DNA from 3 places in the Pseudomonas sp. GP01-A4 genome. Region 3 is predicted to be linked to each of the others. Evidence: riboswitches for the same ligand, from Rfam matches in the RefSeq annotation. Region 3 holds a riboswitch; each other region holds the start of a gene.
What was found. A riboswitch is a leader RNA that binds a small molecule or an ion and turns the genes downstream of it on or off. The one in region 3 is predicted to bind cobalamin.
Positions count from the first base shown of each region.

Region 1 (6,799 bases), on a different contig from region 3:
CACATCAAACAGGCGCTGGCTGGCCGATTCGCAACGCAGCCGCTGTTGCGCATGGCCGGCGGTATCGCGCAGGCATACGTGCCCAAGCACCCGCGTCGGCCCGCTGACGGCCCACGGCCCCACCTGTTCGGCGAGCAGCTTGAGCAGCTTGCGCTCGGCCAGCACGAACCCCAGCCGCACTCCGGCCAGGCCAAAGAATTTGCCGAACGAGCGCAGCACGATCAGGCCGACTTGATGGGCCTGGCCCGCCAGGCTCAGTTGCGGGGTGATGTCCATGAAGGCTTCATCCACCACCAGCCAGCCGCCGCGTTGGGCCAGGCGAGCATGCCAGTCCAGCAGGCGTTGCGGCGTCAGGCTCAGGCCGGTGGGGTTGTTGGGGTTGACCACCACCAGCACGTCGAGGCTGTCGAGGAAGAAGTCGACTTCCTGCTCCAGCACTTCGCGCACGATGTAGCCGGCGCGACGCCAGGCTTCTGCGTGTTCGGCGTAACACGGCGACAGCACACCGACCTTGCCGGCCCGGCGCAGGCGCGGCAATAACTGGATCGCGGCCTGGGAGCCGGCCACCGGCAATACATGGGGCGTGCCGTAATATTCACAGGCAGCCTGCTCCAGACCGTCGTCGTTTTCAGGCAGGCGCGCCCAGGCCCGCAGCGGGATTTCCGGAATCGGAAACGGCCATGGCGCCAGGCCGCTGGACAGGTCCAGCCAGTCTGCTTCTGGAATGCCGTACTGCATCGCCGCCTTGCGCAAGCGGCCACCGTGCTCAAGCATAAAACTCAGCCCCCACACACAGGATCAGCAACCACAGCCACACGCCGCGTTGCACCAGTTGCCAGCCACGCTCGATGGAATCCGCATCCGCCGGCGGGCCTTCGCCCAGTGGCGGGCGCTGGTGCAGCTCACCGTGATAAATCGCTGCACCGCCCAACTCCACGCCAAGGGCACCGGCACCCGCAGCCATCACCGGGCCGGCGTTGGGGCTGTCCCAGGTCGGGCCCTGGGTGCGCCAGCATTTGAGAGCCAGGCGGGTTTTGCCCAGCAGCGCGTAGGTCAACGCCACCAGGCGTGCGGGAATGTAGTTGAGCACGTCGTCAATCTTCGCCGCGGCCCAGCCAAAACGTTCAAAGCGCTCATTGCGATAGCCCCACATAGCGTCCAGGGTGTTGCTCAGACGATAGAGCACCACGCCGGGCACGCCAGCGACCACAAACCAGAACAAGGCGGCAAATACCGCGTCGCTGCCGTTTTCCAGCACCGATTCGGTGGCTGCACGGGCGACTTCGGTGCGATCCAGCTCGCTGGTCTGGCGGCTCACCAGATAGCTGACACGCTTGCGGGCCTCGTCCAGATCATCACTGCGTAACGCTTGCGCCACCGGCAGCACGTGTTCGCCGAGGCTGCGCATGCCGAGGGCGCAATACAGCGCGAGGATTTCCAGGACCCAACCGATGTAAGGCGCCCACGAGAGGGCCGTGGCCAACAGGGTCAGCGGCACCACCGCAATCACCCATGCGGTAACGCCATGGCTGCGCCAGCCACGGCCGCCGGAGTTGAAACGCTGCTCGATACGCCCGGCAAAATTACCGAACGCCACCAGCGGATGCCAGCGCCTGGGCTCGCCCAGCAGCGCATCCAGCGCCACGGCAGCGACACTCAGCAAGGCCACACTCATTGACTCACTCCCCAAACATTCTCGTACAACATGTCACTCAGCGGCCGTGGTTCGGTCCAGCCTTCGAGCTGCAACATCGGTGCCGGGTAGAACTCGGCCACCGGGCCCAGGCACAACACGGCCAACGGCTTGGCACCGGGCGGCAGGCCCAGCAGATCGGCCAGGGCCTGGGGCTCGAACAGCGAGACCCAGCCCATGCCCAGCCCTTCGACACGAGCCGCCAGCCATAGATTCTGAATCGCACAGGACAACGATGCCATGTCCATTTCCGGCAAGGTGCGGCGCCCGAAGATATGCCGCTCGCGGTCGTCCATCAAGGCAGCCACCAGCACTTCGGCGCAGTCGTTGATGCCTTCGACCTTGAGCTTCATGAACTGATCGGAGCGCTCGCCGAGAGCCTCGGCGGTGCGTACGCGTTCTTCTTCCACTAGCTGCTGGATCTGGCCGCGCAGGTTGCGGTCGCTGATGCGGATAAAACGCCAGGGCTGCATCAAGCCGACGCTCGGCGCCTGGTGCGCGGCTTGCAGCAGGCGATGGAGCAATTGCGGCGCCACGCTGCCACCGCTGAAGTGCCGCATGTCGCGGCGTTCGGCGATGGCACGGTAGACGGCTTCGCGGTCGGCTTCCGGAAAGGCGTTGTCAGTCATGGCCTCATCGCGGGCAAGCCCGCTCCCACAGTAGATTGCGTTTCAACTCGGTCAACTGTGGGAGCGGGCTTGCCTGCGATGGCAGTCTCAAGGCTTGGCGCAAACAAGGCAGCCACCGCCATCGGGTTGGACGGGAAGTAAAAGTGCACATAGGAAGCCGTCATCCGGCCCTGACGATAAACCGCCTCGGCACCGCGCCCGCCATTCGGGCTCAGGCCCCGGGCAATCGGCTGCCACTCGGTGCTGGTCAGCGAGTGATGGTAGGTGTGACCGCGCAAGAGGCCTTCGGGCAGTTCGACGTTTTGCAGGGCCAGTGCCGCCAGACGCTTTTGCATCACGGCGTCGCCCTGGAGCAGGCCGACCAGTTCGGCACGGGTGCCGTCGACATCGGTGAGTGAGTCCAGCAGATAGAGCATGCCGCCGCATTCGGCCAGCAGTGGCTTGCCAGCAGTGTGGTGGGCGCGGATGGCGTCGAGCATCGCGGTATTTTCCGACAGCGCCTGGTGATGCAATTCCGGATAACCGCCGGGCAGGTAGAGGCTGTCAGCTTCGGGCAATGCACGGTCACGAATCGGCGAGAAGAAGCGCAGCTCGGCGCCCATCGCTCGCAACAGGTCGAGGCTGGCGCCGTAGGTAAACGCGAAGGCTTCGTCGCGGGCCACGGCGATGCGCACGCCGGCCAGCAACGGTTGGGCCTCGATCACCTCGGGCGCAGCGAATTCCACCGGCGGTGGCAGCGCTACCTCACAGCTGCTGCCCAGGGCCTGGGCGGCGGCGTCGAGGCGCAAGTCGAGGTCGTTCAATTCGCTGGCCTGCACCAGGCCAAGGTGGCGGCTGGGCAATTCGATCCCGGTTTCCCGGGACAGTGCGCCGTACCAGCGCAGGCCTTCGGTCAGGCTGCCTTCAAGCAGTTGCGCATGGCGCAGCGTGCCGACGCGGTTGGCCAGCACGCCGGCAAACGGCAGGTCCGGCTGGTAACGCGCCAGGCCCAATGCCAGGGCACCGAAGGTCTGGGCCATGGCCGTGCCATCGATGACCGCCAGTACCGGCACGCCAAAATGCCGCGCCAGGTCGGCGCTGGACGGCGTGCCGTCGAACAGGCCCATCACGCCTTCGATCAGGATCAGGTCGGCTTCCCCCGCCGCTTCCCACAGCAATCGGCGACTTTCCTGCTCGCCGACCATCCACATGTCCAATTGATAGACCGGCGCACCACTGGCGCGCTCGTGGATCATCGGGTCGAGAAAGTCCGGGCCGCATTTGAACACTCGCACCTTGCGCCCCAGGTTGCGGTGCAAACGGGCGAGCGCGGCGGTGACGGTGGTTTTGCCCTGGCCGGACGCCGGTGCGGCGATCAGCACAGCAGGACAGTGACGGGGCTGATTCAAAGTTCGATGCCTTTCTGCGCCTTGATACCCGCCTGGAATGCATGCTTGAGCATGCCCATTTCAGTCACGGTGTCGGCCATTTCGATCAATTCGGGTTTCGCGCCACGGCCGGTGACCAGCACGTGTTGCATCGGGGGGCGGGCCTGCAGGTCGCTGAGTACCTGGTCCAGGTCGAGGTAGCCGTGCTTGAGGGCGATGTTCAGTTCATCCAGCACCACCAGGCCGATGGCCGGGTTCTGCAGCATTTCCCGGGAGACCGCCCAGGCGGCTTCGGCGGCCACGATGTCGCGGGCACGGTCCTGGGTTTCCCAGGTAAAACCTTCGCCCATCACGTGGAAGCGCACCTGCTCGGGGAAACGGCGGAAGAACAGTTCTTCGCCAGTGCTGTTGCGGCCCTTGATGAACTGCACCACGCCACACTGCATGCCGTGGCCCATGGCCCGGGCGAGCATGCCAAAGGCCGAGCTGCTCTTGCCTTTGCCATTGCCGGTAAGCACCAGCAGCAACCCGCACTCGTTCGGTGAATTGGCAATGCGCTCGTCAATCACGGCTTTTTTGCGCAGCATGCGCGCCAGGTGGCGTTCGTCACGATCGGGGGATTCAGTCATGGCAGCTCTCCGTTGGGGCTGGACAAAAACGGCGGGCAGGAAAAAGACACATACAGACAGCCAAGCATCGCCCACCGTGATGCTGTTGGATGGATCAGGCCGGTCTCCGGGCTCATGAGTGGCATTGGATGCCGAAGGTGCGCCTTCCCATATCGCGGGCGATACAGTGGCTTAAGGCACCGTCTTGACTCATTTACCGTTGCGGGGGCAGCGCCGGGATCGTGGCAGCACTGTAGAAAAATGCGCTCACTCACCGGCTTCCCTGTTTCACTCAGTCGGCGCGTACGCCACAGAGCACCTGAAACAAGCCGCGAAGGTTAGTGGGTTGGGGGTGGAGCGTCAATTAAAGCCGGACATGCGCGTGAACCATCGGGCCGCTGCGCGCCTCTACCGCTACAGGTATTAAGGAGAAAACCATGCACAAGACCCGACTTGCCCTACTGATCATGCTCGCCGGCACCCTCGCCGCCTGCGGCGAAAGCTCTACCCTGCAAGTGTCCGACGGCACCGGGCCCTCGCCCAAACTGCCGGAACCGAATAAAACCCTGATCCCCACGGTGAATATCGCCCCGGCCATCGGCTGGCCCGAAGGCACCAAGCCAACGGCGGCGGCAGGCACTCAAGTAGCGGCGTTTGCCGAAGGCCTGGACCATCCGCGCTGGCTGTATGTGCTGCCCAATGGCGATGTGCTGGTGGCAGAAACCAATGCGCCACCCAAGCCGGACGATTCCAAGGGTATTCGTGGCTGGGTGATGGAGAAAGTCATGGGCCGCGCCGGGGCCGCCGTGCCGAGCCCCAACCGCATCACCCTGCTGCGGGACGCCGACCACGACGGCATAGCCGAAACCCGCACGGTGTTCCTGGAGAACCTGAACTCGCCGTTCGGCATGACACTGGTGGGCAGCGACCTGTATGTGGCCGATTCGGACAAGCTGCTGCGCTTCCCCTATCAGCCAGGCGAAACCTCGATCAAGGAAGCCGGCACCACGGTGACCGACTTGCCGGGCGGCAGTATCAACCATCACTGGACCAAGAACGTGGTCGCCAGCCAGGACGGCAGCAAGTTGTACGTCAGCGTGGGCTCCAACAGCAACGTCGCGGAAAACGGCCTGGAAGCCGAACAAGGCCGCGCCGCGATCTGGGAAGTGGACCGTGCTACCGGCCAGCACCGTATCTTCGCCTCCGGCCTGCGCAACCCCAACGGCATGGCTTGGGAACCGCAAAGCGGCAGGCTGTGGACGGCGGTGAATGAGCGCGATGAAATCGGCAGCGACCTGGTGCCGGACTACATCACCTCGGTCAAGGATGGCGCCTTCTACGGTTGGCCATTCAGTTACTACGGGCAGCACGTGGATGTGCGGGTCACACCGCAGAACCTGGACCTGGTGGCCAAGGCGATTGCCCCGGATTATGCAGTCGGCCCGCACACAGCCTCGCTGGGACTGACCTTTGCTGATGGCAGCAAGTTACCGGCGCAATTCAGCAATGGCGCGTTTATCGGCCAGCATGGTTCGTGGAACCGCAAGCCACACAGTGGCTACAAGGTGATCTTCGTGCCGTTTGAAGGCGGCAAACCCAAAGGCCAGCCGGTGGATGTGCTGACCGGGTTCCTCAATAGCGATGAGAAAGCCATGGGCCGCCCGGTCGGCGTGGTGATCGACAAGCAGGGGGATTTGCTGGTGGCGGATGACGTGGGGAACAAGGTGTGGCGAGTGTCGGCGGCTAAATAGCCAGCTTCGCAAACACCGCAAAACAAATGTGGGAGCGGGCTTGCTCGCGAATGCAGTGTGTCAGTCAGCTTGTTGTCGACTGATCCACCGCATTCGCGAGCAAGCCCGCTCCCACATTTGGTTTCGTGTTTTCCTAGGGGTTTCGTGCCAGGTGCTCGGCTGGCAACACACGCTTGGCGCTCAGGTAGGCGTTTTGCCAATAGGCTTTGGACAGCGTGTCCAGCTTCACCGTACCGCCAGTTTGCGGCGCATGCACAAAGCGCCCTTCTCCCACGTAGATCCCGGCGTGGCTGACCTGCGAGCCGCCACCGGTGGCGAAGAAAATCAGGTCGCCGGTCTGCAGGTTGTTTTCGCTCACGTCCTGGGCGCGCATCACGATCAGCTCGCGGGTGGTACGTGGCAAGGAGATGCCCGCCGCGTCACGGTAGACGAAACCGATCAAGCCACTGCAATCAAACCCCGAGTCCGGCGTGTTGCCGCCCCAACGATAAGGCGTGCCGACCAGGCCCAGCGCACGAAAAAGCACGTCTTCGGCCGCAGGCGAGAAACTTTGGGTGGCATAGGTGTTGAACACCGGCTTGGGCTTGACGGCCACGGGAGCAGGCGGAGGACGACTTGCGCAGGCGCTGAGCAGCGCGGCGCAAACGAGAAGAATTAGGCGGGCCGAGGTCGACATGGGCAGAACAATCCTGATCTGGATGCGGCTTTCGCTGCCGAACGTTGAAAAACAGAACGCGCAAGCAAAGCTCGC
Region 1 is NZ_JBYSWF010000018.1:1,795-8,593, forward strand. Features, by position in the region: gene cobD (threonine-phosphate decarboxylase CobD) at 1-774, opposite strand, end outside; gene cbiB (adenosylcobinamide-phosphate synthase CbiB) at 767-1,675, opposite strand; gene bluB (5,6-dimethylbenzimidazole synthase) at 1,672-2,322, opposite strand; gene AC3WKX_RS12975 (cobyrinic acid a,c-diamide synthase CobB) at 2,319-3,710, opposite strand; gene cobO (cob(I)yrinic acid a,c-diamide adenosyltransferase) at 3,707-4,318, opposite strand; cobalamin riboswitch at 4,399-4,635, opposite strand; gene AC3WKX_RS12985 (PQQ-dependent sugar dehydrogenase) at 4,735-6,048, shown strand; gene AC3WKX_RS12990 (C40 family peptidase) at 6,182-6,724, opposite strand.
Region 1: linked by a shared signal. The riboswitch ahead of cobO (cob(I)yrinic acid a,c-diamide adenosyltransferase) and the one ahead of AC3WKX_RS28945 (TonB-dependent receptor plug domain-containing protein) in region 3 are both predicted to bind cobalamin.

Region 2 (6,799 bases), on a different contig from region 3:
CTGCGCCCAGCAAGTGGCCAGTCGCCGACTTCGTTGCGCTGATAGCCACACTGGAATCGGCTCCGAACAGCGTATTGATCGCTGCCAGTTCGCCGTTGTCGCCTACGGGGGTCGACGTGGCGTGGGCGTTCAAGTGCTGGATCTGTGCGGCGCTGATCCCTGCCTGCGCGATCGCCAGTTCCATTGCCCTGCGTGCACCCGAGCCATCTTCCGGGCCCGAGGTCATGTGATAGGCGTCGGCGCTGGTGCCGTAGCCCACCAGCTCTGCGATAGGCGTCGCCCCGCGAGCCAATGCATGCTCCAGTTCCTCGATCACCAACAGCCCGGCACCTTCGCCCATCACAAACCCGTCGCGGCCTTGATCAAACGGGCGGGAAGCCAATGCCGGCGTGTCGTTGTAATCGCTGGACAGCGCACGCGCCGCAGCAAAACCGCCGAGGCTGACCCGGTGGATACAGGCTTCGGCGCCGCCACACACGGCGATGTCGATTTCGCCGGCACGGATCATTCGCGCAGCATCACCAATCGCCTGTACGCCGGCGGCGCAGGCAGTGACGGGGGAGCCCAGCGGACCTTTCAGTTGATGCTGGATCGACACGTGCCCGGCCGCCATGTTGCCGAGGAATGACGGGATCGTGAACGGCGACAGGCGGCGAGGCCCTTTGCTGTCAGCCGTACGAACGGCCTCGGCAATCGCGGGAAAACCACCCACGCCGGAGGCGATGATTGTCGCGGTACGTTCCTGCTGCGAGGGCGTTTGCGGACTCCAACCCGCCTGGGCCAAGGCCTCTTGCGCGGCGGCCAGGGCAAACACGATGAACCGGTCCATCTTGCGTTGTTCCTTGGCCGGGATGACAGTGTCCGGGTCAAAGCCGGCTTCAGGGTCCTGGATGCGGTCCAACACTTGGCCGCCGATGCTGATTGCCAGGTCGCCGATCAATGCCTCGGGTAGCCTGCGAATCCCGGATTCACCGGCCAGCAGGCGCTTCCAGGTCTGTTCCACGCCGGTTGCCAGCGGTGTCACTGCACCCATGCCGGTCACAACAATTCGCTTACTCATGATCGCTTAGCTCCGCAAATTTCAGGTTGGTAGCAATGCATGGACGAAACTATCATTATGAAAGTAACATCCGATAGCTGAAATTTCTGTAGCCGCCCCACAGAGGAACTGCAATGCAACGTAAGTCGCTGGTGAATGCCGAATGCCCGGTAGCCCGTGGAGTGGAACGGGTAGGCGAGTGGTGGAGCATCCTGATCATGCGCGACGCGCTGCAAGGGTTGCGGCGTTTTGACGAGTTTTCCCAGAGCCTGGAAATCGCTCCGAATATGCTCACCCGCCGGCTCAACAGCCTGGTGGAAGCGGGGCTGCTGGAGCGCCGGCAATACAGCGAGCGGCCGCCCCGTTTCGAGTACGTACCGACGCCGGTTGGCGAGGATTTCCGGGTGGTGATCATGGCGTTCATCGGCTGGGGCAACCGCCATTTCGCCAACGAAGGTGAAAGTCTGCAATTGGTCGACCGGAAAACCCGGCGCCCGGTGGAAGTGGCGGTGGTGGACGCCGACGGTGCGCGTGTGTCCGTCGAGCAATGCAGCGTCCAGGCCGGGCCGGCGGCGAGCGAAGGCATGCTGGAGCGCCTGGCGCTGCTTAGTGCCAAACGCTCGGACATTGACCCGTCCCCGCGCACTGCGTAGCCTTGCACCTTCGAGGTTCTTCGGCCCAGGCCGAAGCTAAGAAGGGAACGCGGTCAATGCCGCGGCTGCCCCCGCAACTGTAAAGGGTTTATCTGACTGCCACGCCACTGCCTGAACAAGGCGGGAAGGCGCAGCCAGCGCCGGCATCACCGCCGGCAAGCCCCAAGCCAGGAGACCTGCCTCGCAACCGATTTTCTACTTCAACCGGGCGGGGTGATCCGGTGGCGAATTCTGCTTCTGCGCACCTGCGCAGGGCCACTCGTCCCGTATGCCCGCCCCAAAGGGCATCCGATGAAAACACTGGCCAAACTCCCCGTCACCATCGTTACCGGCTTCCTCGGCTCGGGCAAGACCACCTTGCTGCGCCACATGCTGGATAACGCCCAGGGGCGCCGCATCGCGGTGATCGTCAACGAGTTCGGCGAGCTGGGCATTGACGGTGAAATCCTCAAGCAATGCTCCATCGGCTGTACCGAAGAAGAGGCGAACGGCCGCGTCTACGAATTGGCCAATGGCTGCCTGTGCTGCACGGTCCAGGAAGAGTTCTTCCCGGTGATGCGCGAACTGGTGGCCCGTCGCGGCGACCTCGACCATATCCTCATCGAAACCTCGGGCCTGGCCCTGCCAAAACCCTTGGTCCAGGCGTTTCAGTGGCCGGAAATCCGCAGTGCCTGCACCGTTGACGCCGTGATCACCGTGGTCGACAGCCCAGCCGTGGCCGCCGGCACGTTCGCCGCCTTCCCGGACCAGGTTGACGCCCAGCGCAAGCTCGACCCGAACCTGGACCACGAATCCCCCCTGCACGAGCTGTTCGCTGACCAATTGGCCAGCGCCGACCTGGTGATCCTCAACAAGTCCGACCTGATCAGCCCTGAAGACCTGGCCCGTGTGCGCCTGGAAGTGGCAGAAGAACTGCCGCCGGCGGTCAAAATCATCGAAGCCAGCAGCGGTCGCCTGCCGCTGGACGTATTGATCGGCCTGGGCGCGGGCTCGGAAGAACACATCGATGGCCGCCACAGCCATCACGATCATCACCACGAAGGTGAAGACGACCACGACCACGATGCCTTCGACTCCATCTCCATCGAACTGCCCCAGGCCGACGAAAGCCTGCTGCTGGACGCCCTGACCCAACTGGTGGTCAAGCACGGCATCCTGCGGGTCAAGGGCTTCGCGGCGATTCCGAACAAGCCGATGCGCCTGCTGATCCAGGGCGTGGGCACGCGTTTCGACAAGCACTTCGACCGCGCCTGGCGCGCCGATGAGCCGCGCGCCACGCACCTGGTGCTGATCGGCCAGGAACTCGACGCCGCGTTGCTCGAAGCGCAACTGCGCGCTGCCCTCAGCGTTTAAACCATGCATCTGCTCAGGACCCAGCCCGGCGGTTTCGTTTCGGATGACAACATCGCCGACCTTGGGCAAACCCCCGCCGAGTTGGTGATCCTGTGCAGCGGTGATTCCAGCCTGGCGCTGCTGGCCGAAGCGGCCCAGCAGTTGCCCGAGGATTACCCGAGCCTGCGCCTGGCGAACCCGATGCAGGTGCAGAACCATGCTTCGGTCGACCTGTATGTCGATGAAGTGCTGCGCCACGCCAAGGTCATCCTGATTTCGCTGCACGGCGGCATCGGTTATTGGCGCTACGGTATCGAGCGCCTGGTGGAGTTGGCCGAGCGCGGCGTGCAGCTGATCCTGGTGCCGGGGGATGATCGCCCGGACCCGGAACTCAGTGGCCTCAGCACCGTGGGCGCCGAGGAACGTGACCGGCTCTGGCACTTCCTGCGCCAGGGTGGTTTGGGGAATGCGCTGGATTTCTATCGTTGCCTGGCCGCCGGCTACCTTGGCCGCGATTACGCCTGGAGCGAGCCGCAAACCCTGCCGCGCACGGCGATTTATCACCCGCATAAAGCCAATGCCCGTCTCAACGATTGGCAGGCTGACTGGCAAGCTGATTTTCCCGTGGCGGCGGTGCTGTTCTACCGCTCCCATTTGCAGGCGGCCAACACCGGCTTTATCGATGTTTTTTGCCAGCGCTTGCAGGCCGCGGGTCTCAACCCGCTGCCGATGGCGGTGGCCAGTTTGAAAGAGCCCGGCTGCCTGACCGTGGTCGAGGATTTGCTGGACGAAGTGCACGCCTCGGTGATTCTGAACACCACCGGTTTTGCCCAGTCCAGCCCTGAAGCGCCGCACCTGCGGCCGTTTCGCCGCAATATCCCGGTGATCCAGGCGATTTGCGCCCAGGACAACGAGCCCGGCTGGCAGGCCAGCGAGCAAGGCCTCGGCCCACGGGACCTGGCGATGCACATCGCGTTGCCGGAACTGGACGGGCGCATCATCAGCCGGCCCATCAGCTTCAAGGACCTGGCCTGGCGCAGTGAGCGCAGCCAGTCCGATGTGGTGTGCTATCGCGCACAGCCGGAGCGCATGGATTTTGTCGCCGAACTGGCGCGGCGCTGGGTCGAACTGGCGAGGGTGCCGAATGGCGAAAAGCGTATCGCGCTGATCCTCGCCAACTACCCGACCCGGGACGGACGTATCGGCAACGGCGTGGGTCTCGACACCCCAGCCGCCGCGCTGAATATCCTGCGGGCACTGAAAATCCAAGGTTATCCGCTGCCGGACGAGCTGCCGGAAAGCGGAACGGCACTGATCCAGGCGCTCTTGGGCGGCGTCAGCAACGACCTGGACAGCCTCGACTTGCGTCCGTGTCATCAGAGCCTGGCGCTGGATGACTACGAGGCGATGTTCAACCGCTTGCCCGAGTCCAATCGCCAGGCCGTGTTGGCACGCTGGGGTACACCTCATAGCGATCCGATGTTCCGCGACGGCCGCATGATGATCGCGGGCCTGCGTTTGGGCCTGACCTTCGTCGGCATCCAGCCGGCCCGGGGTTACCAGGTGGACGCGAGTGCGGTCTATCACGACCCGGACCTGGTGCCGCCCCATGGCTACCTGGCGTTCTACTTCTGGTTGCGCCACACCTACGGCGCCCACGGCGTGATCCACGTTGGCAAGCACGGCAACCTGGAATGGCTGCCGGGCAAGGGCGTCGGGCTTTCCGAGAACTGCTGGCCCGACGCACTACTGGGGCCGCTGCCGAATATCTACCCGTTTATCGTCAATGACCCGGGCGAGGGCGCCCAGGCCAAGCGCCGCACCCAGGCCGTGATCATCGACCACCTGATGCCGCCGCTGACCCGCGCCGAAACCTATGGGCCGCTGCGCGACCTGGAGTTGCTGGCTGACGAGTATTACGAGGCACAACTGCTCGACCCACGGCGTGCCCGCGAGCTGCAAAAGGACATCCTCAAGCTGGTGCGCGAAACCCGCATCGACCAGGAACTGGCCCTGGACGAAAACCTCGACAGCGACGCCGATGCGGCGATCTGGCTGCCGCGCCTGGACACCTACCTGTGTGACTTGAAGGAGTCGCAGATTCGCGATGGCCTGCACATTTTCGGCGAGTCACCCGAGGGCCGCTTGCGCATCGACACCTTGCTGGCGTTGTTGCGTATTCCGCGTGGCGATGGGCGGGGGCCGCAATCGAGCCTGCTGCGGGTATTGGCCAAGGCCTTCGACCTGGGCTTCGATCCGCTGGACTGCGCCCTGGCCGAGCCGTGGACGGGGCGCCGGCCAGTGGTGTTGCAGAAGATCGACACGCAGTTGTGGCGCACCGCCGGCGACACCCGTGAACGCCTGGAGCTGTATGCCGCGCGCTTGATCGAGCAGGCGCTGGAAGGTGCCGTGGAGCAGCTTGAAGAGCCCGGCTGGGAAGACGTCAAGGCGGTGATCGAGAGCTTGCGCATCGTCGTCGCGCCACGCCTGGATGCCTGCGGCCCGGCGGAAATGCGCGGGTTGCTGGATGCCTTGAGCGGGCGCTTCGTCCCGGCCGGGCCCAGCGGCGCGCCGAGCCGGGGCCGTCTGGACGTGTTGCCTACCGGTCGTAACTTTTTCTCGGTGGATGTGCGCAACCTGCCCACCACCACTGCCTGGCGCATCGGCTTCCAGTCGGCGAACCTGATTCTTGAGCGTCACCTGCAGGATCATGGCGACCACTTGCGCCAACTCGGCCTGTCGGTGTGGGGCACCGCCACCATGCGCACCGGTGGCGACGATATCGCCCAGGCCATGGCGCTGATGGGCGTGCGCCCGGTGTGGGCCACCGGCAGCCAGCGGGTGGATGACTTTGAAATCCTGCCGATCAGTCTGCTGGACCGGCCACGGGTGGATGTGACCTTGCGCGTGTCGGGGTTCTTCCGTGATGCATTCGCCAACCTGATCCGCCTGTTCGATGCGGCGGTGCAAGCCGTGGCGGCGCTGGACGAACCGGATGACCTGAACCCGCTGGCGGCCAAGGTGCGCAGTGAGCGCGAGGCTTTGCGCCTGTCGGGCCTGGACGAGGACGCGGCGGCGAAGCAGGCTGGTTGGCGGATCTTCGGTGCCAAGCCCGGTGCCTATGGTGCCGGCGTGCAGGGCGCGATTGATGGGCGCTTGTGGCAGAGCCGCGAAGACCTGGCCGAGGTTTACCTGAACTGGGGCGGCTACGCCTATGGCGGCTCCGACGAAGGCACCGCCGCCCGCGAACAGTTTGCCCAGCGTTTGAGCCAGGTGCAGGCGGTGTTGCAGAACCAGGACAACCGCGAGCATGACCTGCTCGACTCCAATGATTACTACCAATTCCAGGGCGGCATGCTCGCCGCCGTGGAAACCCTGAGCGGCGACAAGGCTGCCAGCTATCATGGTGACCACAGCCAGCCGGACTTGCCGAAGATCCGCACGTTGAAGGAAGAGTTGAACCGGGTGATTCGTGCCCGGGCGGCCAACCCGAAGTGGATCGAAGGGGTGAAGCGTCACGGCTATAAAGGCGCGTTCGAGATGGCGGCCACCGTGGATAATCTGTTCGCGTTCGACGCTACGACGGCGTTGATCGACGATCATCAATACGCGTTGCTGGCGGATGCCTACTTGCTGGACCCGGACACCCGCGCCTTTGTGCAGCAGCACAACCCGGATGCCCTGCGGGACATGACCGAACGCATGCTCGAAGCCCAGCAACGCGGCATGTGGCAGGAGCCTGGGGCGTACCGCGAGGCGTTGGAAAACCTGTTGT
Region 2 is NZ_JBYSWF010000057.1:39,726-46,524, reverse strand. Features, by position in the region: gene fabF (beta-ketoacyl-ACP synthase II) at 1-1,060, opposite strand, end outside; gene AC3WKX_RS26055 (winged helix-turn-helix transcriptional regulator) at 1,174-1,692, shown strand; cobalamin riboswitch at 1,689-1,890, shown strand; gene cobW (cobalamin biosynthesis protein CobW) at 1,984-3,045, shown strand; gene cobN (cobaltochelatase subunit CobN) at 3,049-6,799, shown strand, end outside.
Region 2: linked by a shared signal. The riboswitch ahead of cobW (cobalamin biosynthesis protein CobW) and the one ahead of AC3WKX_RS28945 (TonB-dependent receptor plug domain-containing protein) in region 3 are both predicted to bind cobalamin.

Region 3 (6,799 bases):
GCACTTGCTCCAGGCGCCCACGGGCCAGTTCGAACAGCATCGCCGCGTCACGCTCGGCGCTGAGCAGGCCGACCTTGATCACGCTGTCGGGCTCGGCCGCGTGCTCCAGGTGCAAGTCAAAACGCTGCACGCCACTGTCGCGGCCACACAGGAACGCCGACAGGTCGCCAGTCAAACGGCGCAAGGGAAACAGCAAGGCCTGGTGGGACAACACATCAAAATTCAGCTCGATGCGCACATCAAACCGGTCCGGCGGCTGGTAGAACGCCAGCGCCAGGGGCCGTTGGCCGCACAGTGCATCTAGGTGCTTGAGCAGCGCAGCGTCGAAGCGCCGGGCCAGGGTATGCCGAGGCAACGCCTGCACCTGGGCCAGGGTGCGCAAGCCCATGCGCGACAATGCGCTGGCGGCTTGCGGGTCGAGGCCGGCGCGGTCGATGGGGATCGGTGCCAGGGCGTGTTGCAGGTATTGCTCATCGGCCACGGCCAGGCCGTCGTAGACATTCGCCAATATCCGCGCCGCCGCCGGGTTCGGCGCGGCGACGATGCGGTGACGAAACCCCAGTTCGGTCAGCTCCTTGCGCAAGCGCGCTTCGAGCAACGGCCACGGCCCGAACAGGCCCAGGCTCGACTCGATCTCGAACAGCAACGCCCGTGGGTAGAACACGCTGACCTGGGAGCTGAAACGGTAGGCCCAGGCGGCGAGAAACTGTTGCCAGTATTCGATCTGCGCCGGGTCGTATTCGGCGCAGGCAAACGCCTTGGTCAAGGCATGGGCTGCCGTCAGGGATTGGCCGGGGCGCAGGCCGAGTTTGCGCGCGGCGTCATTGACGGTTTGCAGCACCCGCCGCTGCGGCGTGCCGGCCAGCAGGGCCAACGGCTGGTCCGGTTCGGGGCGCGAACGCAGCACCCCGTCCAGCGCCAATTGCGGGAACACAATACACACCCAGCGCATGCCAACCTCAGTGCCCAAGCGCAATAGGCGCGGGATGGGCCAGGCCACCCCGGCACTTGAGCACCCGCACCTGCGCCGGGCTGGCCTCCACCGCCAGGCGCAAGGCGGCCGGTGACGGGTTGATGGCCTCGCTCAAGGAGCGCCAGGCGAAGGCCAGGGTCTGGCCGGTTTCCGCCGCCACCTGCAAGCGGCGCAAGGCGCGGTCATCGGCTTTGCGCGGCCAGCACAGCACCGCGCCACAGCTGCCGGAACGCAGGCATTGCTCCACTGCCCACAAGGCATCGCGTTCATCGGCCTGGATCACTGACAGCTGGCGCACATCCACCCCGGCGTTTTGCCAGGCGTGGGGGTACGGCGTGTAGGGCGGCGCCACCAGCACGATGCGCTCACCGGCCGCCGCCAACCGTGCCAGGGTCGGCCACACCAACTGCAACTCGCCCACGCCCTCCTTGGCCATGAGGATTTCGCTCAACGCCGCTTCCGGCCAGCCACCGCTGGGCAGCACCGCATCCAGGGCCGCAAGCCCGGTGGGATGGACGCTGGCCGGCGGCGCGGCGGGCCGGCCTTTCCAGACCCGGCCGCCATTGAACAGCGAGTCCAGTGCAACGACGGCGCCCATCAGCCTTGCCTCACCAGGCCGCAGAACACCCCTTCGATGGCCAGGTCCTGATCGGGCCGCACCACGATGGGTTGATAGGCGGGGTTGCGCGGCAGCAGGCGCACGCGCTCGCCCACGTGTTCGAAACGTTTGATGGTGACTTCACCGTCCAGGCGCGCTACCACGATCTGCCCGTTCAAGGCCTCGGCACTGCGGCGTACGCCTACCAGGTCGCCATCGAGGATGCCGTCTTCGATCATCGAATCGCCCTGCACCCGCAGCAGGTAATCCGGGGTTTTCGCGAACATGCCCGGGTCGAGCAATAGACGGTTGTGCACTTCGGCATCGGCGCCAATAGGCAAACCGGCGGCCACCCGGCCGAGCACCGGAATATCCAGCAGCTCCGGCCGCGCCGGTTGATTGAGCAGGCGGATGCCGCGAGCCTGGTTGGGGTTGACCTCGATAAAGCCGCCCTCGGTCAGCGCCAGCACATGCTTGCGCGCCACGCTGCGGGAGGCAAAGCCGAACGCCTCGGCGATCTCGGCGAGGCTGGGAGACTGGCCTTGCTGCGCGATACGGTCGCGGATAAAGGTCAGGATGGCGGTACGGCGGGGCGTTAGATTCGTCATGGAGTACATTTGTACTCCTGTGGGAATTTTCTGGCAATATCCGTCAGTCGCTTCCCATGCAGCCACCAGAAAAGTCCCCGCCAAGTTGACGAACGGTCTTTCGAATGTTCAGATGCCGGCCTGTTTCAGGTGCCCCCTGCCGCCGTGCTTGGGGTGAAACGGGAAACCGGTGCCGCTCTTTTTCGAGCCAGTCCGGTGCTGCCCCCGCAACGGTAGACGCGTGACCCCTTCGACACACCACTGTGGCCTGCGCGCCATGGGAAGGTGAAGGTGTCCATACGCGTGAGCCCGGAGACCGGCCTGGAATTCTGTTTGGCAAAATCCTGCGGTGGGCGGGCATGGGCCGGTATTGGCGTGTGCTCGGTGCCTACTCGTGCGTGCTTTTCGCGAAAGATACTTTTCCGAGAAGACTATGATTCGACCTTACACTACTTCCGTGCCCAGCCTGCTGCTCGGCTTCCTGTTCAGCCCCCTGCTGCTGGCCGACGACCCTCCCCTTGAGCTCAAGCAGCAGATCATTTCCGCACCGTCGGTGGAATCCACTACCGTGGCCGACATGGCCCAGTACGGCAGCAAGGTCGAGATCGTCACCCGCGAACAGATCGAACGCGCCGGCCCCGCCGCCGATGTGTCGCGCGTGATGCAGATGTTCATCCCCGGCCTGTACGTGGCCCCCAAGAACGGCCCGTTCGACTACGGCACCTATTCCCTGCTGGGCGGGCGCAACGATGACACGCTGATCCTGCTGGACGGCGTGCGCCTGAACAACCGCCTGTACGGCGGCCTGTACCTGGACACCCTGCCCGCCAACGCCATCGAGCGCATCGAAGTGCTCAAGGGTGGCCAGAGCCTGCTGTTCGGCACCCAGGCGGTGTCGGGGGTGATCAACATCGTTACCCGCAGCCCGCAAACCCGCGAGGCGTCCGGCGAGGTGAACCTGGGTGCCGACACCTTCGGCGGCACCACCGGCGATGCCCGGGTCGAGAAGATCTTCAACAACGGTTTCGGCGATCTTGGCTTGCTGGCCTACGTCAGCCGCAACGTCTCCGAGGGCTACCAGCCGTTTCGCAACCGCGACATGAAAAACGTCAGCGACAAGAAACGCTCCTACGAAGTCACCACCTTCGGCACCAAGGCGATCCAGTCGTTTGGCGATGACACGCGCCTGGAACTGTTTTACCAATACGCCGACGCCAACCTCGATTTCGCCCGCCCGGTGGACAACCACAAGACCACCAACGACCGCGTGCAACAAATCGCCACGGCCACCTTCGAGCAAACCCTCAACGAGCGCCTGAGCTACTTCGTCAAAGGCCATATCAACGATTGGGACACGCGCTATACCCGCATCAACAATATCGAAGGCGGCGGCACCCGGGCCATCAACCACAACGACTACTGGGGCTTCACCGACTGGGGCGTGCAGGCCGAAGGCAAGGCCGTGTTGCCCGGTGAGCATGTGCTGGTATTCGGTTCCGACAACCAGTGGTTCAAGGGCCAGGACGATGTATTGATCATCGACGACAACAAGGCCCAGGCCCACGCGCTGTACACCCAACTGCGCCCGACTATCGAGGCGTTGCCGAACTGGCACCCGAGCATCGGCGTACGCCACGAAGCCATGAGCGGCGGCGACAGCGCCACCGTCGGCATGCTCACTTCGCTCTACGACCTCAACGACAACTGGGCCCTGCGCGGCCAATACGGCACTGCCTACAAACTGCCGAATGCCGAGCAACTGTTCGTCAACGAAGACGATGAAAAAGGCAACCGCAACCTCAAGCCGGAGAAGAGCCGCAACGCCGAACTGGGCGTCGACTACAAGGGCAGCCTGCTGGCCCGGGACTTCAGCGCCAGCGTCACGCTGTTCAAACGCAAGATCACCGACCTGATCACCCTGGACGATATCCAGTGGGTCAACGGCCAGGGGCAGATCCAGATGCGTGGTTTCGAGGCCGACGCCAAGCTGCAGCTCAATGAACAATGGAGCGTGCAGGCCGACATGACCCGCAACCTCACCGAGTCCCGTGCGGGTGTCACCATCAACGATATCCCGGGCTTCTTCGCCCGCTCGCGGGTCGGCTATGAATCGGCGGACCGCCTGTGGGGCGCCGGCACCGCCGTGCGTTACATCGGCGATATCGTCAGCTCGAAAAAGGTCGAATACGGCAACTACACCGTGGTGGATGCCGACGCCTATCGCTACCTCGACAACGCCCACCAACACCGCGTGAGCCTGCTGGTAGAGAACCTGTTCGACCGCGACTACGTCACCAGCCGCGCCAGCAACGTCGACAACCTCGGGCGGCCGTTCACCTCCGAAGTACGCTACACGTATCGCTTCTGATGAGTACGCCCGTGGAAACTCATCCGGACTGGTCCCACGTGCCTGACCACGCCCGTCACGTGTTCCTGTGCACTGGCCCACGCTGTACGCAGCGTGGCGCGCTGCAACTGTGGAAAACCCTGCGCCGCCACCTGCTGCAACACGACTGCATCGAAAAGCCTGGCGGCGTGCTGCTGACACGCACCCACTGCCAGTTCCCGTGCAACCTGGGGCCAATCGTGACGGTGTACCCGGACACTTGCTGGTACGGCGTGCACAACAAAGACGATGTGCAACGGCTGGTGGAAGTGCATCTGGTGGGCGGCGAAGTCGTCGAGGATCTGCTGATCAAGGAGCGCCCATGAAAGCCTCGTGGTTGCTGTTGGGCGCCCTGCTCTGCCCATCGTTGGCCCTGGCGGACCGTTATCGCAACTGCAACCAGGACTGGACGGCCACCCACTCACCGCCCTCGCGCATCGTGGCCCTCAACCAGCATGCGGCCGACCTGTTATTGGCGCTGGATGTCGGTACGGCATTGGTGGGCGTGGCGTATCTGGATGACAACGGTGTGGCCCACCGACACGGCGAGTATTTCGGCGTGCCGGTGATTGCGTCCAAGTACCCGTCCAGCGAAGTGCTCTATGCGCAGAAACCGGATCTGGTGGTCGGTGGTTTCGCCAGCGCATTTGGCACCGGCGTCACCTCACGCACCGGCCTGGCCGGCAACGGAGTGGCGTCGTACTTGCTGGAGTCGGCGTGCGACGGGCATTCGCTGGATTACTTCGGGCATATCCGCAACGACCTGTTCACCCTTGGCGCCCTGGTGCATAAACAGCCACGGGCGCAGGCGTTGAGCGATGCCATGGACGCCGACCTGGCCAGTGCCCAGGCGCTGGCTGGTGAGGGTAAACCGCTGTCGGTGTTTTACCTGGACAGTGAGGTCAACGGGTTGGACAGCGAGGGTCGGCGTGGTTTTGTCACCACGTTGGTGGCGGCTGCTGGTGCGCGCAATTTATTTGCCGGGATCAACCAATACCGCGTCACCGTGAGCAGCGAAACCCTGCTGATGAGTGACCCGGATGTGATTTTGCTGGCAGATGCTCTGTGGTCACCGGCCAGCCGCAAACGTCAGTTGCTGACCACCGACCCGGTGCTGTCGCGTTTGCGGGCGGTGCGGGAGAACCGGATGATCGATATTCCGTTTACCCATTTGGTGCCCACCGCGAATAGCGGCCGAGTCGTGTTGGAGTTGGCGAGGCAATTCAAACAACTGGATGAATAATTCACGAGCGAAGCGCCTGACCAATTTACTCAGTCTATGCCACCGACCAAAGTTGTGAAACGCTGTAGGTTTCCAATGCTGAGCGCTTCGTACTTTTAATCGCCTCCAGCTCCTGGCCTGACAGATCAGGGTGATAGAGCTCGCACTTGGTGGCCGAGATATCACTCATCCCGGCCTCAGTGACTACCGGCTCGACCGCGCCACCATCCCACCTGGGAAAGCCGAGACCCCAAGACGAAAAAAAGGGGCGATCAATGATCGCCCCAAATACAACGAGAGGTCCTTTTCTAAAACTACAAGCTGATCTGCTGGCGCTCCTCATCCGTCAACCGCGCCCGCGCCTGGTCACTCAACGGTCCGGCGCCGAGTACCTGCACCGGGCTGTTGGGGTTGTAGCCCGAAGTCTTCTGCCCGTCCTCCGGCTTGCGCTCCACTGGCTCGCTGCCAAAGCTCAACACTTCCACCGTGACAATCGACGCCCGGCCCTGTTTGGCCGCCGCCTGCTGGCTGCGCGCGGCATCTTCCGCCGCCTGGGACGCCGCCGCACCGGCTGCGCTCGCCGAGGTCATGGCCCCGGTGTTTACCGCCGCCGACACCGGCACCCCGGACGACTTGCCCTGGGTCTGGATGTTGGCGGCATTAACGACGCGCAACGCGGCAATGTTGATGTTGCCCGAGACCCGAATCCCCGCTTCACCCGCATCGATGGTGCCCAGCGGGGCGATCAGGTCGATGTCTCCGGCCGGCACTTCCGGAATCGGGTTCAAGGTGGCAATCCCCGCCCCGGTGCTCGGCACCGCCGGCGACAGGGTCACGTTGCCCCAGTTGTCGTAGACACGCTTGGGCGGCGTGTACACCACGGTGGTCTTGGATCCGCGACCGGCGTTGATGTCGCCCTCGCCGGACCAGCCCATGATCGAGCCGCCGAAGGTGGTCATGATGCGGCTCTGGCCCAGCAGGATGCTGCCCATGGAATACAGCTGGATATCGCCGGCGCCCTGGGTGATCACAC
Region 3 is NZ_JBYSWF010000072.1:10,351-17,149, forward strand. Features, by position in the region: gene AC3WKX_RS28930 (Y-family DNA polymerase) at 1-952, opposite strand, end outside; gene imuA (translesion DNA synthesis-associated protein ImuA) at 960-1,571, opposite strand; gene lexA (transcriptional repressor LexA) at 1,571-2,188, opposite strand; cobalamin riboswitch at 2,290-2,497, shown strand; gene AC3WKX_RS28945 (TonB-dependent receptor plug domain-containing protein) at 2,592-4,526, shown strand; gene AC3WKX_RS28950 ((2Fe-2S) ferredoxin domain-containing protein) at 4,538-4,870, shown strand; gene AC3WKX_RS28955 (ABC transporter substrate-binding protein) at 4,867-5,787, shown strand; gene AC3WKX_RS28960 (filamentous hemagglutinin family protein) at 6,081-6,799, opposite strand, start outside.